Regions from separate parts of the Modestobacter sp. SYSU DS0290 genome, predicted to be linked through region 2. Evidence: predicted binding sites of a transcription regulator. Region 2 holds the regulator's gene; each other region holds the start of a gene.

Evidence for each region. Region 2 encodes LexA, which represses DNA repair genes until DNA is damaged. Its sites were predicted from a motif close to TCGAACANNTGTTCGA; they were not measured.
Region 1: ACI795_RS18240 (DUF222 domain-containing protein) is a predicted target of LexA. The motif match lies at 1,680-1,695, and genes of this name have one in related genera.
Region 3: dinB (DNA polymerase IV) is a predicted target of LexA. The motif match lies at 2,901-2,916, and genes of this name have one in related genera.

The regions. Positions count from the first base shown of each region.
Region 1 is NZ_JBJHAI010000030.1:7,441-13,004, forward strand. It holds gene ACI795_RS18225 (AMP-binding protein) at 1-164, shown strand, start outside; gene ACI795_RS18230 (MaoC family dehydratase) at 192-656, shown strand; gene ACI795_RS18235 (SDR family NAD(P)-dependent oxidoreductase) at 837-1,559, opposite strand; gene ACI795_RS18240 (DUF222 domain-containing protein) at 1,714-2,916, shown strand; gene ACI795_RS18245 (sacsin N-terminal ATP-binding-like domain-containing protein) at 3,043-5,564, shown strand, end outside.
Region 2 is NZ_JBJHAI010000025.1:32,856-38,419, forward strand. It holds gene hflX (GTPase HflX) at 1-1,176, shown strand, start outside; gene ACI795_RS17290 (phosphatase PAP2 family protein) at 1,284-2,021, shown strand; gene ACI795_RS17295 (hypothetical protein) at 1,993-3,060, shown strand; gene lexA (transcriptional repressor LexA) at 3,082-3,897, opposite strand; gene ACI795_RS17305 (LysM peptidoglycan-binding domain-containing protein) at 4,423-4,704, shown strand; gene nrdR (transcriptional regulator NrdR) at 5,016-5,525, shown strand.
Region 3 is NZ_JBJHAI010000004.1:21,544-27,107, forward strand. It holds gene ACI795_RS05595 (ribose-phosphate diphosphokinase) at 1-963, shown strand, start outside; gene ACI795_RS05600 (DUF3040 domain-containing protein) at 1,031-1,468, opposite strand; gene dinB (DNA polymerase IV) at 1,595-2,839, opposite strand; gene ACI795_RS05610 (BatC protein) at 3,043-3,345, shown strand; gene ACI795_RS05615 (cupin domain-containing protein) at 3,348-4,688, shown strand; gene ACI795_RS05620 (sucrase ferredoxin) at 4,669-5,564, shown strand, end outside.

The sequences.
Region 1 (5,564 bases), on a different contig from region 2:
TCACCGAGGCCGAGGCGCGCGACTACGTCGGCGAGCGGCTGGCCGACCACAAGCGGCCGCGCGAGCTCGTCGTCGTCGACGAGTTGCGGCGCAGCCCGTCGGGCAAGGCAGACCTGCGGTGGGCCAGCTCGGTCGCCACCGGCACGGACACGCCCACCCCCTGAACCACCCCCGATCCCGAGGAGAGCCCCATGAGCAACCCCATCACCGTCGACGGCATCGAGGGCGTCAAGAGCCTGGCCGGCAAGGACCTGGGCGTCAGCGACTGGGTGGAGATCACCCAGGAGATGGTCAACACCTTCGCCGACGCCACCGGTGACCACCAGTGGATCCACGTCGACCCGGAGCGCGCGAAGAAGGAGAGCCCGTTCGGCGGGCCCATCGCGCACGGCTACCTGACCCTGTCGCTCACCCCGCAGTTCCTGCCCCAGCTGATGAACATCACCGGCTTCTCGATGGGCGTGAACTACGGCACCGAGAAGGTGCGCTTCCCCTCACCGGTCCCGGTGGGCAGCAAGCTGCGTGCCCGCGCCGTCGTCGACCAGGTCACTGACGTCCCGGGTGGGGTGCAGATGCAGACCACGCTGACCTTCGAGGTCGAGGGCGGCACCAAGCCGGCCTGCGTCGCGACGATCGTCGTCCGCCAGTACGTCTGAGCGCGGAGGCCGCGCCGGCCACCGGCGCGGCCCCGACCCCCCGTCCGTCCCCCACCGCCCCGGGAGGCTCGCCCCGTCCGGGGGCGTCCGCAGATCGCCGCGAACCGGACGCCGGCGACGTGTCGGGCTGGCCGCGCCCTGCGGTTGCCCGCCGAGCTCTCCCGGCCGTGACCGCCGGCGTCAGTGCAGCAGGCCGCCGCCGTCGCAGACGATGGTCTGCCCGGTGATCATCCGGGCGTCGGGGCCGGCGAGGAACGAGACGAGGCCGGCGAGGTCGTCGGGCTGCACCCGGCGGCGGATCGCCTGCTGGGCCATGGTCCGGTCGAAGTCGTCCTCGGAGTTGTACTGCTCGGTGCCCGGAGTGGCGACCTGTCCGGGCATCACGGCGTTGACGGTGACGCCGTGCTCGCCGAGCTCCCGGGCGAGCACCCGGGTCATCCCGAGCACGGCGCCCTTGCTGGCGACGTAGGCCAGCTGCCCGGGGCCGCCGGTGAAGAACGTGCGGGAGGCGACGTTGACCACGCACCCACGCTCGCCGGCCACCAGCCACGGGTGGGCGGCCTGGGTGGCCAGCGCGTAGCCGACCGCGTTCACGGTCAGGAAGCGCAGCAGCTCCTCCTTCGAGCTCTCCGTGTACGGACGTCGCGGGGAGATCAGCCCGGCGTTGTTGACCAGCACGTCGATGCCCCCGTGCGCCCCGGCGATCGCGGACATCGCCGCCTCGAGCTGGTCGGGCTCGGTGACGTCGCACTCGGTCCAGGCAGCGGCCAGGTCGGGATCGTCCGGCGCGACCACGTCGAGCACCGCCACCGCATGGCCGTCGGCGCGCAGCCGGGTCGCGATCGCCGCGCCCAGCCCGCGGGCGCCACCGGTCACCACTGCTGTCGTCGTCCCTGCTCCCATGCCCTCGGACGCTACCGGCGACGGGTCGGCGACGGGTCTGCGAGCCCGTCCAGCAGACAACGTGATTACCGCCTTGACCTGCGGATTCGCCTCGCGCAGCCGAGCGATCGACGGTAGACTTCGTACACACGTTCGAACACGTCGGGAGGTGGCCGTGAGCGAGTTGCAGTCGGCTCTCGACGCGCTCGCGGCCGATGACCTGCACGCGTTCGGCGACGGCGAGCTGCTGGACCGGGTGGGCGAGCTGGTGCGGCTGCAGAACCGGGCGGCCGCTGAGCTGGCGCGCACGGTGCGTTCCTGTGAGCTGGCGCAGGCGGCCGAGCGCGACGGGCTGGCGTCGATGCGGTCGTGGCTGATCGGGCATCAGCAGTTGTCGGCTGCTGAGGCCGGCCGGGTGGTGCGGGCCGGGCGGGCGCTGAAGCACTTCCCGGCGATGGCAGAGGGGTTCGCGGACGGGTCGATCACCGCCGCCCAGGTCGATGTCGTGGCGTCTGCGGTGGGGGAGTCGGAGCGGGCGCGGGCGGCCGAGCAGGGGATCGACCTGGCCGCCTTCGACGCGGCATGGGCGGGCGTCGCGCGGGAGGCGCCGCATGCCTCGCTCGGGGTCGCGGTGCGAGCCTTCGAGGACGCACTCGACCCGGACGGCCCCGAGCCGGACCCCACCGAGGGCCGGCGGCTGACCATCGCCAAGCACGCCGACGGGAGCGTCACCGGCCGGTTCGACCTCGACGCCGTGGGTGGGGAGAAGGTTCAGGCGGCGATCGAGTCGATCGTGCAGGCCGACCGCCCGAAGGGCGACGAGCGAACCCGGGCGCAGCAGAACGCCGACGCGCTGGTGCAGTTGTGTGACAACCAGCTGGCGTCGGGGAACCTGCCGACGTTGCGGACGGTGAAGCCGCACGTGGCCGTGGGCATCGACCTCGACGACCTGGTCGATCCGGCCAGCGGCACGGGTGCGGCGGAGCTGGGCTTCGGGGCGACGATCTCCGCCGCCCGGGCCCGCTACCTGGCCTGCGACGGCAGCATCTCCCGCATCGTGATGGGCCCCGACGGTGTCCCGCTGGACCTGGGCCGGGACCACCGGGTGGTCACCCCCGGCCTGCGCAAGGCCGTCGAACGGCGTGACCGGGGCTGCGTGTTCACCGGGTGCGGTGCCCCGACCTGGTGGTGCGACGTGCACCACCTGATCCACTGGATCCACGGCGGTGAGACGTCGTTGAGCAACTCGGCGTTGCTGTGCGAACGCCACCACACGAAGGTGCATCACGGATTCCGGGTCGAACGACAACCCGACGGCCGATGGCGCACCTGGCGCCCGGACGGCACCGAGATCCTGGTCGGCTCCCTGCTCACCTGAAACGCCGCGTCGGCGGTCGGCATCCCGGTTACGGCCGTGTTCACCTTCTTCCCGGGACTCCTGAGCGGACGGATGTCTCCTCCACGCCCACGCGACGAGGCTGTCGACGGTGGGATGCTCGGTCGCGTGCCCGAGCCTGCTGAGCTGCGGCGGCGGGTCCTCGCCGCCTGGACCGACTCCCCGGCCCGCTTCCGGGAGGACGCCAACGCCGAGGAGGACCTGGTCCGCGGCGGCTACCGGGACCGCCTGCTCATGGAGCTCGCACAGAACGCCGCCGACGCCGCGGCTCGGGCCGGCGTCCCCGGCCGCCTGCGACTGACCCTCGCCGACGACGTGCTCACCGCCGCGAACACCGGCGCCCCGCTGGACGACGCCGGCGTCCAGGCGCTGGTCAGCCTCCGGGCCTCGGCCAAGCGGGACGGCGCGGGCGTGGGCCGCTTCGGCGTCGGGTTCGCCGCGGTGCTGGCCGTCAGCGACGAACCCGCCGTCCTCTCCACCGACCGCTCGGTGCGGTTCAGCGCCGCCGCCACCCGGGAGGCCGTGGCCGCCGTCCCCGCGCTCGCCGCCGAGCTGGACCGCCGCAACGGCGCCGTCCCGGTGCTCCGGCTGCCGTTCGACGCGTCGGGCGCGGTGCCCGACGGCTTCGCCACCACCGTCGTCCTGCCGCTGCGCCCGGAAGCCGGCGACGTCGTCCGCGCCGCGCTGCACGGGCTCGACCCCACGCTGCTGCTCGGCTTGCCCGCGCTCGCCGAGGTCGAGGTGGTGCTCGACGGCGCCGCCCGCACCCTCACCCGCACCGGCGACGCCGGCCGGGTCGTCCTCACCGACGGCCCGGCCCGGACCTCCTGGGCGGTGGTCACCCGCTCCGGGGAGCTGCCCGCGGACCTGTTCGCCGACCGCCCGGTGGAGGAACGTGACCGCCGCGGCTACAGCGTCACCTGCGCCGTCCCGCTGGACGACGACGGCGCCCCCGCCCCGCTGCCCGGCCGCCAGGTGCTGCACGCGCCCACCCCCAGCGACGAGCCGCTGTCGCTGCCCGCCCGGCTGATCGCGCCGTTCCCCCTCGACCCCGACCGTCGGCACGTTGCCCCCGGGCCGCTCACCGACGCCCTGGTCGCGGTGCTCGCGGACGCCTACACCAACCTGATCAGCGAGCTCCCCACCGAACCGGTGCTGCTGCACCTGTTGCCCAAGGCGTCGCTGGCCGCCACCGAGCTGGACGCCGCCCTCTGCCGGGCGGTGCTCGACCGGCTCATCCACACCGCTTGGCTGCCGGCCGCCGACCCCGAAGAGCCACCGCTGCGTCCGGACCGGGCCGTCGTGCTGGACGACGCCACGCCCGAGCTGGTCGCGGCGCTGGCCGGCGTGCTGCCCGGCCTCCTCCCGGCCGGCTGGTCCCGGCGGCCCGACGGGCCGGTGCTCGCCGCGCTGGGCGTGCACCGCGCCGGCCTGGCCGAGGTGGTCGAGGCGGTCCGTGGGGTGCAGCGGCCGGGGGAGTGGTGGGCCGCCCTCTACACCGCGCTCGCCGACGCCGACCGGGAGGAGCTCGCCGCGCTGCCGGTCCCGCTCGCCGACGGCCGCACCGCGCAGAGCCCGTCCGGCGTGCTCCTGCCCGACCCCGCGCTGCCCGCCGGACGCCTGGCCCCGCTGGGTCTGCGGATCGCCGACCCGGCCGCGGCCACCGGCCGGGCCGGGCAGGTCCTGGAACGGCTCGGCGCCCGCCCGGCCACCGCGGCCGCCGTGCTGGCCGACCCGGCTGTCGCCGCAGCGGCGCGGACGTCGCTGGACCGCGCCGACGACGGTGAGGACGTCGCACCGCTGGCCGACGCCGTGCTCGGCCTCGCGGCCGCTGCCGGCCCGGGCGAGCACCCGGAGCTGGCCGAGCTCGCGCTGCCCGACGACGACGGCGGCTGGGCGCCGGCGGGGGAGCTGGTGCTGCCCGGCTCGCCGCTGGCCGCGGTCCTGGAGCACGGCGCGCTGGGCACCCTGGACCGCGCCTTCGCCCGCCGGTACGACCGCACGGCACTGGTGGCGGTCGGGGTGCTCGACGGGTTCGCCACCGTGCGGGCCGAGCACCCCGACGACCTGGACGTCGATCGCGCCGGGGAGTGGGCCGACGCGGTGCTCGACCGGCTGCCCGCCGGCGCCCCGCCGCCGGCCTGGCCGACGGTGACCGCAGTGCGGGACCTGGAGCTGGTCCGCGACTGGCCCCGCGCGCTGCCGCTGCTGGCCGCGCTGCCGGCGGACGCCCGGGCCGACGTCCAGCTCGACGGCACCGTCGTGCCCGGCTACCTCCGCTGGTGGCTGCGGACGTCGCCGGTGCTCGGCGGACGGCGGCCCGACCGGCTGCGGCACCCAGCGGGTATTGAGTTACAGGGACTGTACGAACCCGTTCCCGAGCTGGCCGCGGACGTGCTGGAGCTGCTCGCCCCGCCCCGCACGGTCGCCGACGTGCTGGCCGACGTCGACGACGCGCTCGACCTGCTCGACCGGCTCGGCGACCCCCGGTGCACCGTCGTCCCGGCGCTGCTCCGCAGCGTGTACGCGCAGCTCGCGGCCGCGCTGGACGGCGTGGACGTCGAGCCGCCGGAGCGGGTGCGGGTGGGCCCGCGGCAGGTCAGCGAGGACGCCGTCGTGCTCGACGCGCC
Region 2 (5,564 bases):
GGCTCCGAGGTCCTGGAAGCCCTGGTCCAGCGCCGCGACAAGCCCGACCCGGCCACCTACGTCGGCTCGGGCAAGGCCACCGAGATCCGCGACATCGTCGCCGCCACCGGTGCCGACACCGTGGTCTTCGACGGTGAGCTCACCCCCGGCCAGCTCAACCAGCTGGAGAAGGTGCTCAAGGTCAAGGTGGTCGACCGGACCGCGCTGATCCTGGACATCTTCGCCCAGCACGCCACCAGCCGGGAGGGCAAGGCGCAGGTCGAGCTCGCCCAGATGCAGTACATGATCCCGCGGCTGCGCGGCTGGGGTGAGTCGATGAGCCGGCAGGCCGGTGGCCGTGTCGCCGGCGGTGGCGGCATCGGCACCCGCGGCCCCGGTGAGACGAAGATCGAGACCGACCGCCGCCGGATCCGCGCGCGGGTGAGCAAGCTGCGCAAGGAGATCGCCGGCATGGCGACGGCCCGGGCCACCCAGCGCTCGAGCCGGTCCCGCAACGCCGTGCCGAGCGTGGCGATCGCCGGGTACACCAACGCCGGCAAGTCCAGCCTGCTCAACCGGCTCACCGACGCCGGGGTGCTGGTGCAGGACGCGTTGTTCGCGACCCTGGACCCGACGGTCCGCCGGGCGCAGACCCCGGAGGGGCGCGAGTACACCCTCACCGACACCGTCGGGTTCGTCCGGCACCTGCCGCACCAGCTGGTCGACGCGTTCCGGTCGACGTTGGAGGAGGTGGCCGGCGCCGACCTGCTGCTGCACGTCGTCGACGGCTCCGACCCCGACCCGATCGGCCAGATCAACGCGGTGCACACCGTGCTCGGGGAGATCGACGCCGCCGCCGTGCCCGAGCTCATCGTCGTCAACAAGGTCGACGCGATGAGTGAGGAGGACGTGCTGATGCTGCGCCAGGCGCTGCCCGGTGCGGCCTGGGTCTCCGCCCGCACCGGTGAGGGGATCGACGCGCTGCGCGACGTCGTCGCCGCCCGGCTGCCGCACCCGCACGTCGACGTCGACGTCCTGGTGCCCTACGACCGGGGTGACCTGGTCGCCCGGGTGCACCGGGACGGCGAGGTGCTCGAGGAGCGGCACGAGGCCGACGGCACCCGGCTCACCGCGCGGGTCGACGACGGCCTGGCGGCCGCGCTCGACGGGTTCGCCACCCCCGTCGCCGGCGGCTGACCACCGGCCGGGGCCGGGCGCGGCGTACGGGGCGCCGGCGTCGGGCTCGACCACCGCGCCGTCCCGGGAGGGTCACGGTCAGGTCACGGTGCCGGTACCGTGACGCCGTGGCGAGCGGAGCGGTGCGCGTGAGGTCCAGCGCCGCCGATCGTCGCGGGCCTCGAGCGCAGCCGGTGGTCGGTGTCGGCCGGCCGCGGTGGTGGCTGGTGCTCGTCGCCGCGCTGGTCGCCGTGGGCGTCACCGTCGACCTCCTCGCCGGCGGGCTCCTGGAACGACTGGACCTGGCGGTCTCCGACCGGATCGGGTCCTGGGGCCTGCGCGACTCCGCCGCCTACTGGCCGGTGTGGGTGTTCACCCAGGCCGGTGGGCGGGTCACCATCCTGGTGGTGCTCGCCGGCCTGGTGGGCTGGCTGTTCTGGCGCCACCGGACGGCGGCCCCGCTGCTCCGCGTGCTGCTGGCGCTGGCCCTGCTCACCGCGGCGGTCTACGCCCTGAAGTGGGGTACCGGGCGTACCGCGCCGGCCTATCCCGGCTCCTACTTCCATCGCGGTGGGGAGAGCTTCCCGTCCGGGCACGTGGCCAACGCCGTGCTCATGTGGGGCGTGGCTCGCTGGCAGGTCGTCCAGTACGGCCTGCACGCCCGGCTGCAGCGCGCCGCCGGGGTGCTCAGCGTGCTGGGGCCGCTGGCCACGGGAGTGGCCATGGTGGCGCTGAACTTCCACTGGGTCACGGATGCAGTCGTGGGAGCTGCTCTCGGCATCGTCCTCTTGGGCGTGGTTCACGCACTGGACGCAGTCGTGGTGTCACGCTGGGTCCGTGCCAGAGCGGGCCGCCCGGCCGCGTAGCCGCGCCGTCCGCCACCGTCTGGCGGACCCGGCGCTGCTCGCCGTGCCCGCTGCGGTCGTGCTCGCGCTCCTGCCGGCCTCGGCAGCGCTGGCCGAGGAGACCGCGCCGAGCACCCGCTGCACCATCACCGACCCGCGGCTGCCCGAGATCTCCGGGCTGGCCAGCGCCGGGGAGACGCTGCTGGCGATGAACGACGGCGGTGACCGGGCCGAGGTGTACGTCCTCGACGCGTCCTGCGCTGTCGCCGAGCTGCGTGCGGGGGACGTCGACCCCTACGACCCCGAGGACCTCGCCCTGGCCGCGGACGGCACGCTGTGGCTGGCCGACACTGGGGACAACAACGCCGTCCGGGAGACCGTGGCGCTGATCGGGCTGCGGCCCGACGGCAGCACCACGCTGACCCGGCTGACCTATCCGGACGGGGCGCACGACGCGGAGGCGCTGCTGCTCGCCCCGGATGGCACGCCCTACCTGGTCACCAAGGAGGTGCTCGGCTCCTCGGGGGTGTACCGGCCCGATGCGCCCCTGGCCGACGGGGCCACGATTCCGATGACCCGGGTGGTGGGGCTCGGCCTCTCCCTGACCGGCACCCCCGGCGGACCGGTGGGCCGGGCGGGTCAGCTGCTGGTGACCGGGGGAGCGGTGTCGGCCGACGGGCAGCGGATCGCCCTGCGGACCTACACCGACGCCTACGTCTGGCCGCTGACCGGTTCGGACGTGGCCGGGGCACTGTCCGGCTCGCCGATCAGGATCGCGCTCCCGGAGTCGCCGCAGGGCGAGGCGATCACCTTCGCGGCGAACAACCGCGACCTGCTCGTCACCAGCGAGGGGCTGCCCGCTCCGGTGACCCTGGTCCCCCTGCCCGGTGATCCGGCCGCCGACGCCACGCCGACCGACGCCGCGCCCAGTGCCGAGCCGACGGGGGAGCTGGTGACCGCGGCCCGCGGGGTGCCGCCGGTGACGGCCGGCGTCATCGCGGCCGGCGTCGCGACGGTCGTGGTCTGGATCGCCGGGAAGCTGCGCCGCCGGCGGGAGTGACCCCGCCGGCGGCGGCCGGGGTCAGACCCGGCGCAGCACCGTCACGACCCGGCCGAGGACGGTCGCGTCGTCGCCGGGGATCGGCGCGTAGGCCGGGTTGTGCGGCATCAGCCACACGTGGCCGTCGCGTCGCTTGTAGGTCTTGACGGTCGCCTCGCCGTCGATCATCGCGGCGACGATCTCGCCGTTCTCGGCGTTGGGCTGCTGGCGGACCACGACCCAGTCGCCGTCGCAGATGGCGGCCTCGACCATCGAGTCACCGGTGACCTTGAGCATGAACAGCGTGCCCTCGCCGACCAGCTCGCGGGGCAGCGGGAAGACCTCCTCGACCGCCTGCTCAGCCAGCACCGGGCCACCCGCGGCGATGCGGCCGACCAGCGGCACGTAGGTGGGGGCCGGCGCCCCTGCCTCGTCGACGCCGGTGGCGGCGCCGGCGGCCGCGAGCGCCTCCACGGATGCGTCGGGTCCGGTCGCCGCGCCGTTCTCGCCGGGCAGCCGCACGTCCAGCGCACGCGGGCGGTTCGGGTCGCGGCGCAGCCAGCCCTTGCGCTGCAGCACCGACAGCTGGTGGGCCACGGAGGAGGCGGAGGAGAGGCCGACCGCCTCGCCGATCTCGCGGACCGAGGGTGGGTAGCCGCGGCGCTCGATGGAGTCGCGGATGACCTCCAGGACCCGGCGCTGGCGCTGCGTCAGTCCGTCACCGGCCTCGCCCCGGTCGGGGAACTCGCGGATCGCGGCACCGCCGGTGCCCGCGGTCGGCTCCGCTGCCTGCCCAGCCGTGCGCTTGCGTCGGCTGGACCCCTTGCGCTCGTCCGCCGTCCGGCCGTCGACCGCCATGTGTCCTCCTCGTCCGGCTGCGCGCGCAGCTGCCCGGTGGCGCCCCGCTCGGAGAGGTGGGGTGGGACGCCGTCGTGGTCTCACTGCGCACGGTAGCGGCTCGACCGCTGCTGTTCAAACAGGTGTTCGAACACGCGCCGTGTCGGAGCACTCCTGTCGGCGGGGTGCGGTAGACATCGCACAGACGTTCGAATCGAACAGACGTTCGAGAAGGTGCCCGAGCGGGCGCCCGATGTGAGGAGTGCACCGATGGTCCACGCCCAGTCCACCGCCACCACCACCGGCACCGTGCCGCCCACCTCGCCTCGCCCGTCGCTGCGCTTGGTGTCGGCGGGACCCGGGGTCGGCCGTGCCTCCGCCGCGGTGGCCGGGGCTCGCGTCGGGCGGCGCCCGGCGGTGCGGCCGAGCGGGCGGCCGGCGGCACGCTCCGGGGCTGCGGGTGCACGGCCGGTCCGGGGTGGGGGCTGGTATCCGGCCGGCCCCGTCGTGGCGCCCTCGTCGGGCGGGTGGCATGCGGAGCCGCCGTTGCGGCTCACCCGGTGGGGTCGGCGGGTGGTGGCGGCGGTGTCGGTGGCGATCGGCCTGGGGGTGGCCGCGGGCGCGGTCGCGGTCGTCGCTGCCGAGGAGCCCGCGCTGCAGCTCGCCGGCGCCGTCACCGTGGTCGTCCAGCCCGGCGACACGCTGTGGTCGATCGCCGGCGACGTGGCGCCGGACGAGGATCGGCGGGCGGTGGTCGACGCGATCCGCGACCGCAACGACCTCGACGACGTCGTCCTCCACCCGGGCCAGGTGATCGAGCTGCCCTGAACGGGCTGGCGGGTCAGGCGGGTGGCCGGTGCTGTGACTGGTGAGGGTGGGAGCGGCGGGCGGGGCGGCTGCGGAACACGACACGCGCAGCAGGGCTTGCACACCTGTAGGGGTGGCCGTACGGTTCCACCACAACATCTAGTGCTTACACGGATGTAAGTCGTCCACAGCCGTTCCACACGTTCTCCCCGGCCCATCCACCGGATGTCCCCGGAGCAGTCCACAGGAACGGTCCACGGGCCGGGTGGTCCACGGTGTCACAGCACCGCAGGGAACCCGGCCGCGACACCTCGGGAGGAGGTGGACCCGCAGTGCGCTGCCCCTTCTGCCACAACCCCGACAGCCGCGTCATCGACTCGCGCGAGACCGACGAGGGTGCGACCACCCGTCGGCGCCGTTCGTGCCCCGGTTGCGGACGGCGGTTCACCACCGTCGAGGAGGCCGTGCTCGCCGTGGTGAAGCGCAGCGGCGTGAGCGAGCCGTTCACCCGGGCCAAGGTGGTGGCCGGTGTGCGCCGCGCCTGCCAGGGGCGTCCGGTCGACGAGCACCAGCTGGCGCTGCTGGCGCAGCAGGTCGAGGACGCCGTCCGGGCGACCGGGTGCGCCGAGATCCCCAGCCACGAGGTGGGCCTGGCGATCCTGGGCCCGCTGCGCGACCTGGACGAGGTCGCCTACCTCCGGTTCGCCAGCGTCTACCGCAGCTTCAGCTCCGCCGCGGACTTCGAGAAGGAGATCGCCGAGCTGCGCGCCGCGGTGAACGCCCGCGCCGGCGGGGCGGCCACCGCGGGCGGCGGACCGCCGGGTGCGCCCGCCGGGTCCTGAGGACCGGGTCCCGCCGCCGGCCCACCGAAACCGTCACAC
Region 3 (5,564 bases), on a different contig from region 2:
GGCAGTGCCCATCCCGAGCTCGCCGAGGAGATGTGCGCTCAGCTGGGCGTGCCCCTGCAGCCGGTACGGGTGACCCGGTTCGCCAACGACTGCCTCGAGGTGCAGCTGCAGGCCAACTGCCGGGAACGCGACGTCTTCCTGGTGCAGCCGCTGGTGACGCCGGTGCAGGAGAACCTGGTCGAGCTGCTGCTGATGATCGACGCCGCACGGGGAGCCTCGGCGGCCCGGATCACCGTGGTCCTGCCGCACTACGCCTACGCCCGGTCGGACAAGAAGGACGCACCCCGGATCTCCATTGGCGGCCGGCTGATCGCCGACCTGCTGGTCGCCGCCGGGGCCGGCCGGGTGCTGGCGATGACGCTGCACTCCCCCCAGGTGCACGGGTTCTTCAGCGTGCCGGTCGACCACCTGCACGCGCTGCGCGAGCTGGCCGACCACTTCCGGGCGCTCGACCTGTCCCGCACCACCGTCGTCTCGCCCGACCTGGGCAACGCGAAGGAGGCGGCCGCCTTCGCCCGCCGCCTGGGCGTGCCGGTCGCCGCGGGGGCGAAGCAGCGCTACGCCGACGACCGGGTGAGCATCAGCGCGGTGATCGGGGACGTCGCCGGCCGCGACGTGATCGTCCTGGACGACGAGATCGCCAAGGGCAGCACCGTGCTGGAGCTCATCGACCGGCTGCGGGACGCCGGCGCCCGGTCGATCCGGGTGGCCTGCACCCACGGGCTGTTCGCCGCCGGTGCGCTGGACCGGATCGGCGCCCAGCCGGACGTGCGGGAGATCGTCTGCACCAACACGGTGCCGGTGCCGGCCGGGGCGTCGGAGAAGCTGACCGTGCTGTCGGTCGCCCCGGCGCTGGCCCAGGCGGTGCAGCGCATCCACGACGGCGAGTCGGTCAGCGCGCTGTTCGACACCGTCCCGTCCGACACCGTCCCGTCCGACACCGTGCCGCCGGCCGTGGGGTGACCGGCGCCGGAATCGGCACAGCCGCCGTCCCGGCGGGACGGCGGCTGTGCGGTGAGGTCGGGCCGGGCTACTGGTCGTAGCGCCGGCGGAAGCGCTCCTCGAGACGGTTCTTCAGCGGCTGGCGGCCGGCCTTGCTCTTGCCGACCTTGCCGCGGGCGGCCGTGGCACCTCCCGGTCCGGTCGCGGCCGGACCGGCCTCGACGGCGCCGGTGGCGCCCTTGTAGTTCAGCGCGCCGAGGGCGGCTCCGCCGAAGGCGATCAGGGAGCCCAGCACGCCGACGACGACGTTGGGCAGGGCCACGCCGCTGACCATGACGGCCAGACCGACGACGACCAGCAGCGCGCCCAGCTGGACCTTGCGGCGGGCCTTCTGCCGGCGGTCACCGGTGCGGACGGTCGAGGCGAACTTCGGATCGTCGTCGACGAGGGCGCGCTCGATCTGCTCCAGCAGACGCTGCTCGTGCTCGGAGAGCGGCACGTCGACCTCCAGGTGCGCAGTACACAACCCACTGACGACAGTCCGCCCGTGGTGGCTCCGAGGATACGAGCCGTTCGCGGGGTGCGAAAGGCGAGCGGCTCCCGACACACCCGGGAGAGCGGTGATCTGCCTCCCGGCACCTCTCGCGACAGGTCAACGGGCGGCTCCGGGCGAGCGCCGCGCACCCTCCCCGAGCGCCGGCCGCTCACCGGGCACCCGCGTGCGGCCGAGCAGGGTCGCCGGGCGGACGACGCCGGCCCCGAAACGCCGGGCGGCCCGGTCGGCGGCCAGCTCGGCGTCCCGCCGGCCGTGCTCGCGGGCGCCCAGCTCCAGCTGCCGGGCCGTGGCGTCGGCCGCCACCAGCCGTTCGGCCCGCACGCCCACCAACCGGATCCGGGCCCGGTCCAGCCCCAGCCCGTCGAACAACGCCCGGGCGGTGTCGTAGAGCTCCTGCCCCACGTCGGTGGGCACGTCCAGCGTGCGCGACCGGGTGATCGTGGTGAAGTCGGCGAAGCGCACCTTGAGGGTGACCGTGCGGGTCAGGTGGCCGGCCGAGCGCAGCCGTCCCGCCGTGCGCTCTGCCAGGTGCAGCAGCTCCCGATGGACGACCGCGGGGTCGTCCACGTCGGTGCCGAAGGTCTCCTCCGCCCCGGTGGACCGGTCGGGCTCGTCGGGCACCACCGGCCGGGGGTCCCGGCCCCACGCCAGCTCGTGCAGGTGCGCCCCGGCCGCCTGGCCCACGGCCCGCTGCAGGGTGCGCGCCGGCACGTGCGCCAGGTCGCCCACCGTCTTGAGCCCCAGCCGCAGCAGCACCTCCTCGGTCTTGGCGCCGACACCCCACAGCGCCCCGACCGGCAGCGGGTGCAGGAACTCCATGACCTCGGCCGGGCGGACCACCAGCAGCCCGTCCGGCTTGGACCGGGTGGAGGCGAGCTTGGCGACGAACTTGCTGCCGGCCACCCCCACCGAGCAGGTGATGCCCTGCTCGTCGAACACCCGGGCGCGCAGGAGCTCCCCGATCGCGACCGGGTCGCCCAGCCGCCGACCGGCGCCGGAGACGTCCAGGAACGCCTCGTCCAGGCTCAGCGGCTCGACCAGCGGCGTGATGGACCGGAACAGCGCCATCACCGAGCGGGAGACCTCGGCGTAGAGCGCCAGGTCGCCGGGCAGCACGGTGGCGGTCGGGCACAGCCGGAGCGCCCGGGACGTCGGCATCGCACTGTGCACCCCGTAGGCCCTCGCCTCGTAGGTGGCCGAGGTGACCACGCCGCGGTTGCCGGCGCCGCCGACGATCACCGGGGTGCCGGCCAGCTCGGGGTGCCGGCGGACCTCCACGCTGGCGAAGAAGGCGTCCATGTCGACGTGCAGCACCGTGCAGCCGGCAGCCCGATCGGACACCCCTGACACCTCCGTTGCGCACACCCCGTGGCCTGCCCGGCGGCCGCCTTCCCCGCGACCGTCGAACAGGTGTTCGATGCCGGCGAGCGTAACCGGTCGCCGTCCGGTGGGCCCGCCGCTCGGAGGTGTGGCGAGTCGATCATCGCGGTAGAACTGCCCCGGGCCCGCCGACCGGTGGCCCCGACTCGACGATCGGAGGAGCCATGGCGCTCGACGACGAGGACATGACCAGCACCGAGGGCCCGGCCGACTCCGGTGCCGGTGAGGGCACGCCCGGCCAGCACGACGGTGGCGCGGACGGCGGCGCGGACGGCGGCGCGGACGGCGGCGCGGACGGCGGCGCGGACGGCGGCGCGGACGGCGGCGCGGACGGCGGTGCCGACGGTGGCGCGGACGGCGGCGCGGACGGTGGCGCCGACAGCGGCGCCGAGGGCCCGGCCGACTCGGGTGCCGCGGACGGCGGCGCCGCGGGCGTGCACGACGGCGGCGCGGACGGCTCGGCCTGACCGTGCCCGACCCTGAGCTGCAGGACCGGGCGCCGTCCTCTCCCCGGGAGGGCGGCGCCCGTCCCGCGCTGCGCCGGTGCATCGCGGTCGACCCCGAGGAGTTCGCCGCCGGGCACTGGTCCCGCCGCCCCCTGCTGTCCACCGCCGCCGAGCTCGGCGGCACCTTCACCGACCTGCTCAGCCTCGAGGCGGTCGACGAGCTGCTGAGCACCCGCGGCCTGCGCACCCCCTTCCTGCGGATCGCCAAGGACGGCGCGGTCGTCGACGCCAAGCGCTTCACCAGCCCGCAGGGCGCCGGCGCCGAGGTGGCCGACCAGGTCTCCTCCGACGCGGTGCTCCGGCTGTTCGCCGACGGCTCCACCGTCGTGCTGCAGGGCCTGCACCGCCTCTGGCCGCCGCTGATCGACTTCGCCGGCCAGCTCGCCGCCGACCTCGGCCACCCCACGCAGGTCAACGCCTACGTCACCCCGCCGTCCTCGCGCGGGTTCTCCCCGCACTACGACGTGCACGACGTCTTCGTGCTGCAGGTCGCCGGGGAGAAGCACTGGACGATCCACGAGCCGGTGCTCCCCGACCCGCTGCGCACCCACCCCTGGACCGACCGGGCCGCCGAGGTGGCCGCCGCTGCCGAGCGCCCGCCGGTGATCGACACCGTGCTGCGCCCCGGCGACGCCCTCTACCTGCCGCGCGGCTACATCCACTCCGCGGTCGCGCTCGGTGAGATCAGCGCCCACCTGACCGTCGGGATCCACTCGGTGACCCGTTGGGGCGCGGTCGAGTCGGCACTGGACCTGGTGCGCACCCTGGCCGCCGACGACCCGCAGCTGCGCGGCTCGCTGCCGCTGGGCGTCGACCTGGCCGACCCCGACGCCACCGCCGACGACGTCGCCGCGGTGCTGGCCGGACTGCACCGCTGGCTGGACTCCGTCGACCCGGCCGCCGTCGCCGACTCCCTGCGCGCCCGCACCTGGGCGCAGGTGCGCCCGGCGCCGGTGGCACCGCTGGCCCAGTCGGCCGCCGTGGCCGCGCTGGACGCCGACACGGTGCTGCGGGTGCGCCCCCTGCTGCGCGTCCAGCTGCGCGAGCCGGTGGGCGACCGGGTGGCGCTGGTCGCCGGCCGGCGCACCCACGACCTGCCGGCGTCCACCCACCCCGCACTGGCCGCGCTGCTGGGCGCCGGCGAGCTCAAGGTCGGCGACCTGCCCGGGCTGGACGCCGCCGACCAGCTCACCCTGGCCCGCCGGCTGGTGACCGAGTCGATCGCGGTTGTCCCCGACGCCCGGGCCGGAGCACCCGTGCGCACCGGCGGGCACGATGGGGGCCATGGCGTCGTCGGTGGGTGAGGAGCCCCCCACTCCCCGGCACCCCGCCCCCCGGCCGGCCGGCCGGCTCGACGACGCCCGCTGCTCGGTGCAGGCGCTGCTGCGTGGCGACGCCCCGACGGCGACCGCGCCGCCGGCCCGGCGCTGGCTGCTGGTGGAGCAGCCCGGGCCCTGGGGGCGCGACGCCCTGCTGGAGTCCCGGTTCGACCGGGCGGTGGCCCCGCAGCTGGCGGCACGGGCGCGGGAGGCCGGCGTCCGGGTGCAGCTGGTGCGCCGGCCCGGCGGGCGGCTGGCGGACACCGGCCGCCGGTGGGCGCTGGCCGACACCACCCCCGGGGTGGAGATCGTTCGCTGGGCGACCCGGGAGTCCGACGCCGAGCTGCTGGAGGTGCCGTGGGACGGCTCGGTCGGGAAGCCGACCGACGTCCCCACGTACCTGGTGTGCACCCACGGCGCGCACGACGCGTGCTGCGCCGTGCGGGGCCGGCCGCTCACCCAGGGCCTGACCGCCGCGGGGGCGGCGGAGGTGTGGGAGACCAGCCACCTCGGCGGGGACCGGTTCGCCGCGAACGTGCTGGTGCTGCCCACCGGGCACGTCTACGGGCAGGTGCCCACCGACGGCGCGGAGCTGGTGGCCGCCCACGCCCGCAGTGAGGTGGCGCTGCCGTGGCTGCGCGGCCGGTCGGGCTGGGCGCCACCGGTGCAGGCCGCCCAGCAGCACGCCCGGGCGGAACTGGGTCTGCTCGGCGTGCACGACCTGCCGCCGGTGCGCTCGAGCCGCCTGCCCTCCCCCGCCGACGGGGTCGAGCGCTGGGCGGTGACCCTCACCGCGCCGGACGGGGAGGTGCTGGTCACGATCGAGAGCCGCCGCTCGGAGGTGGCCGCGCTGACCACCTG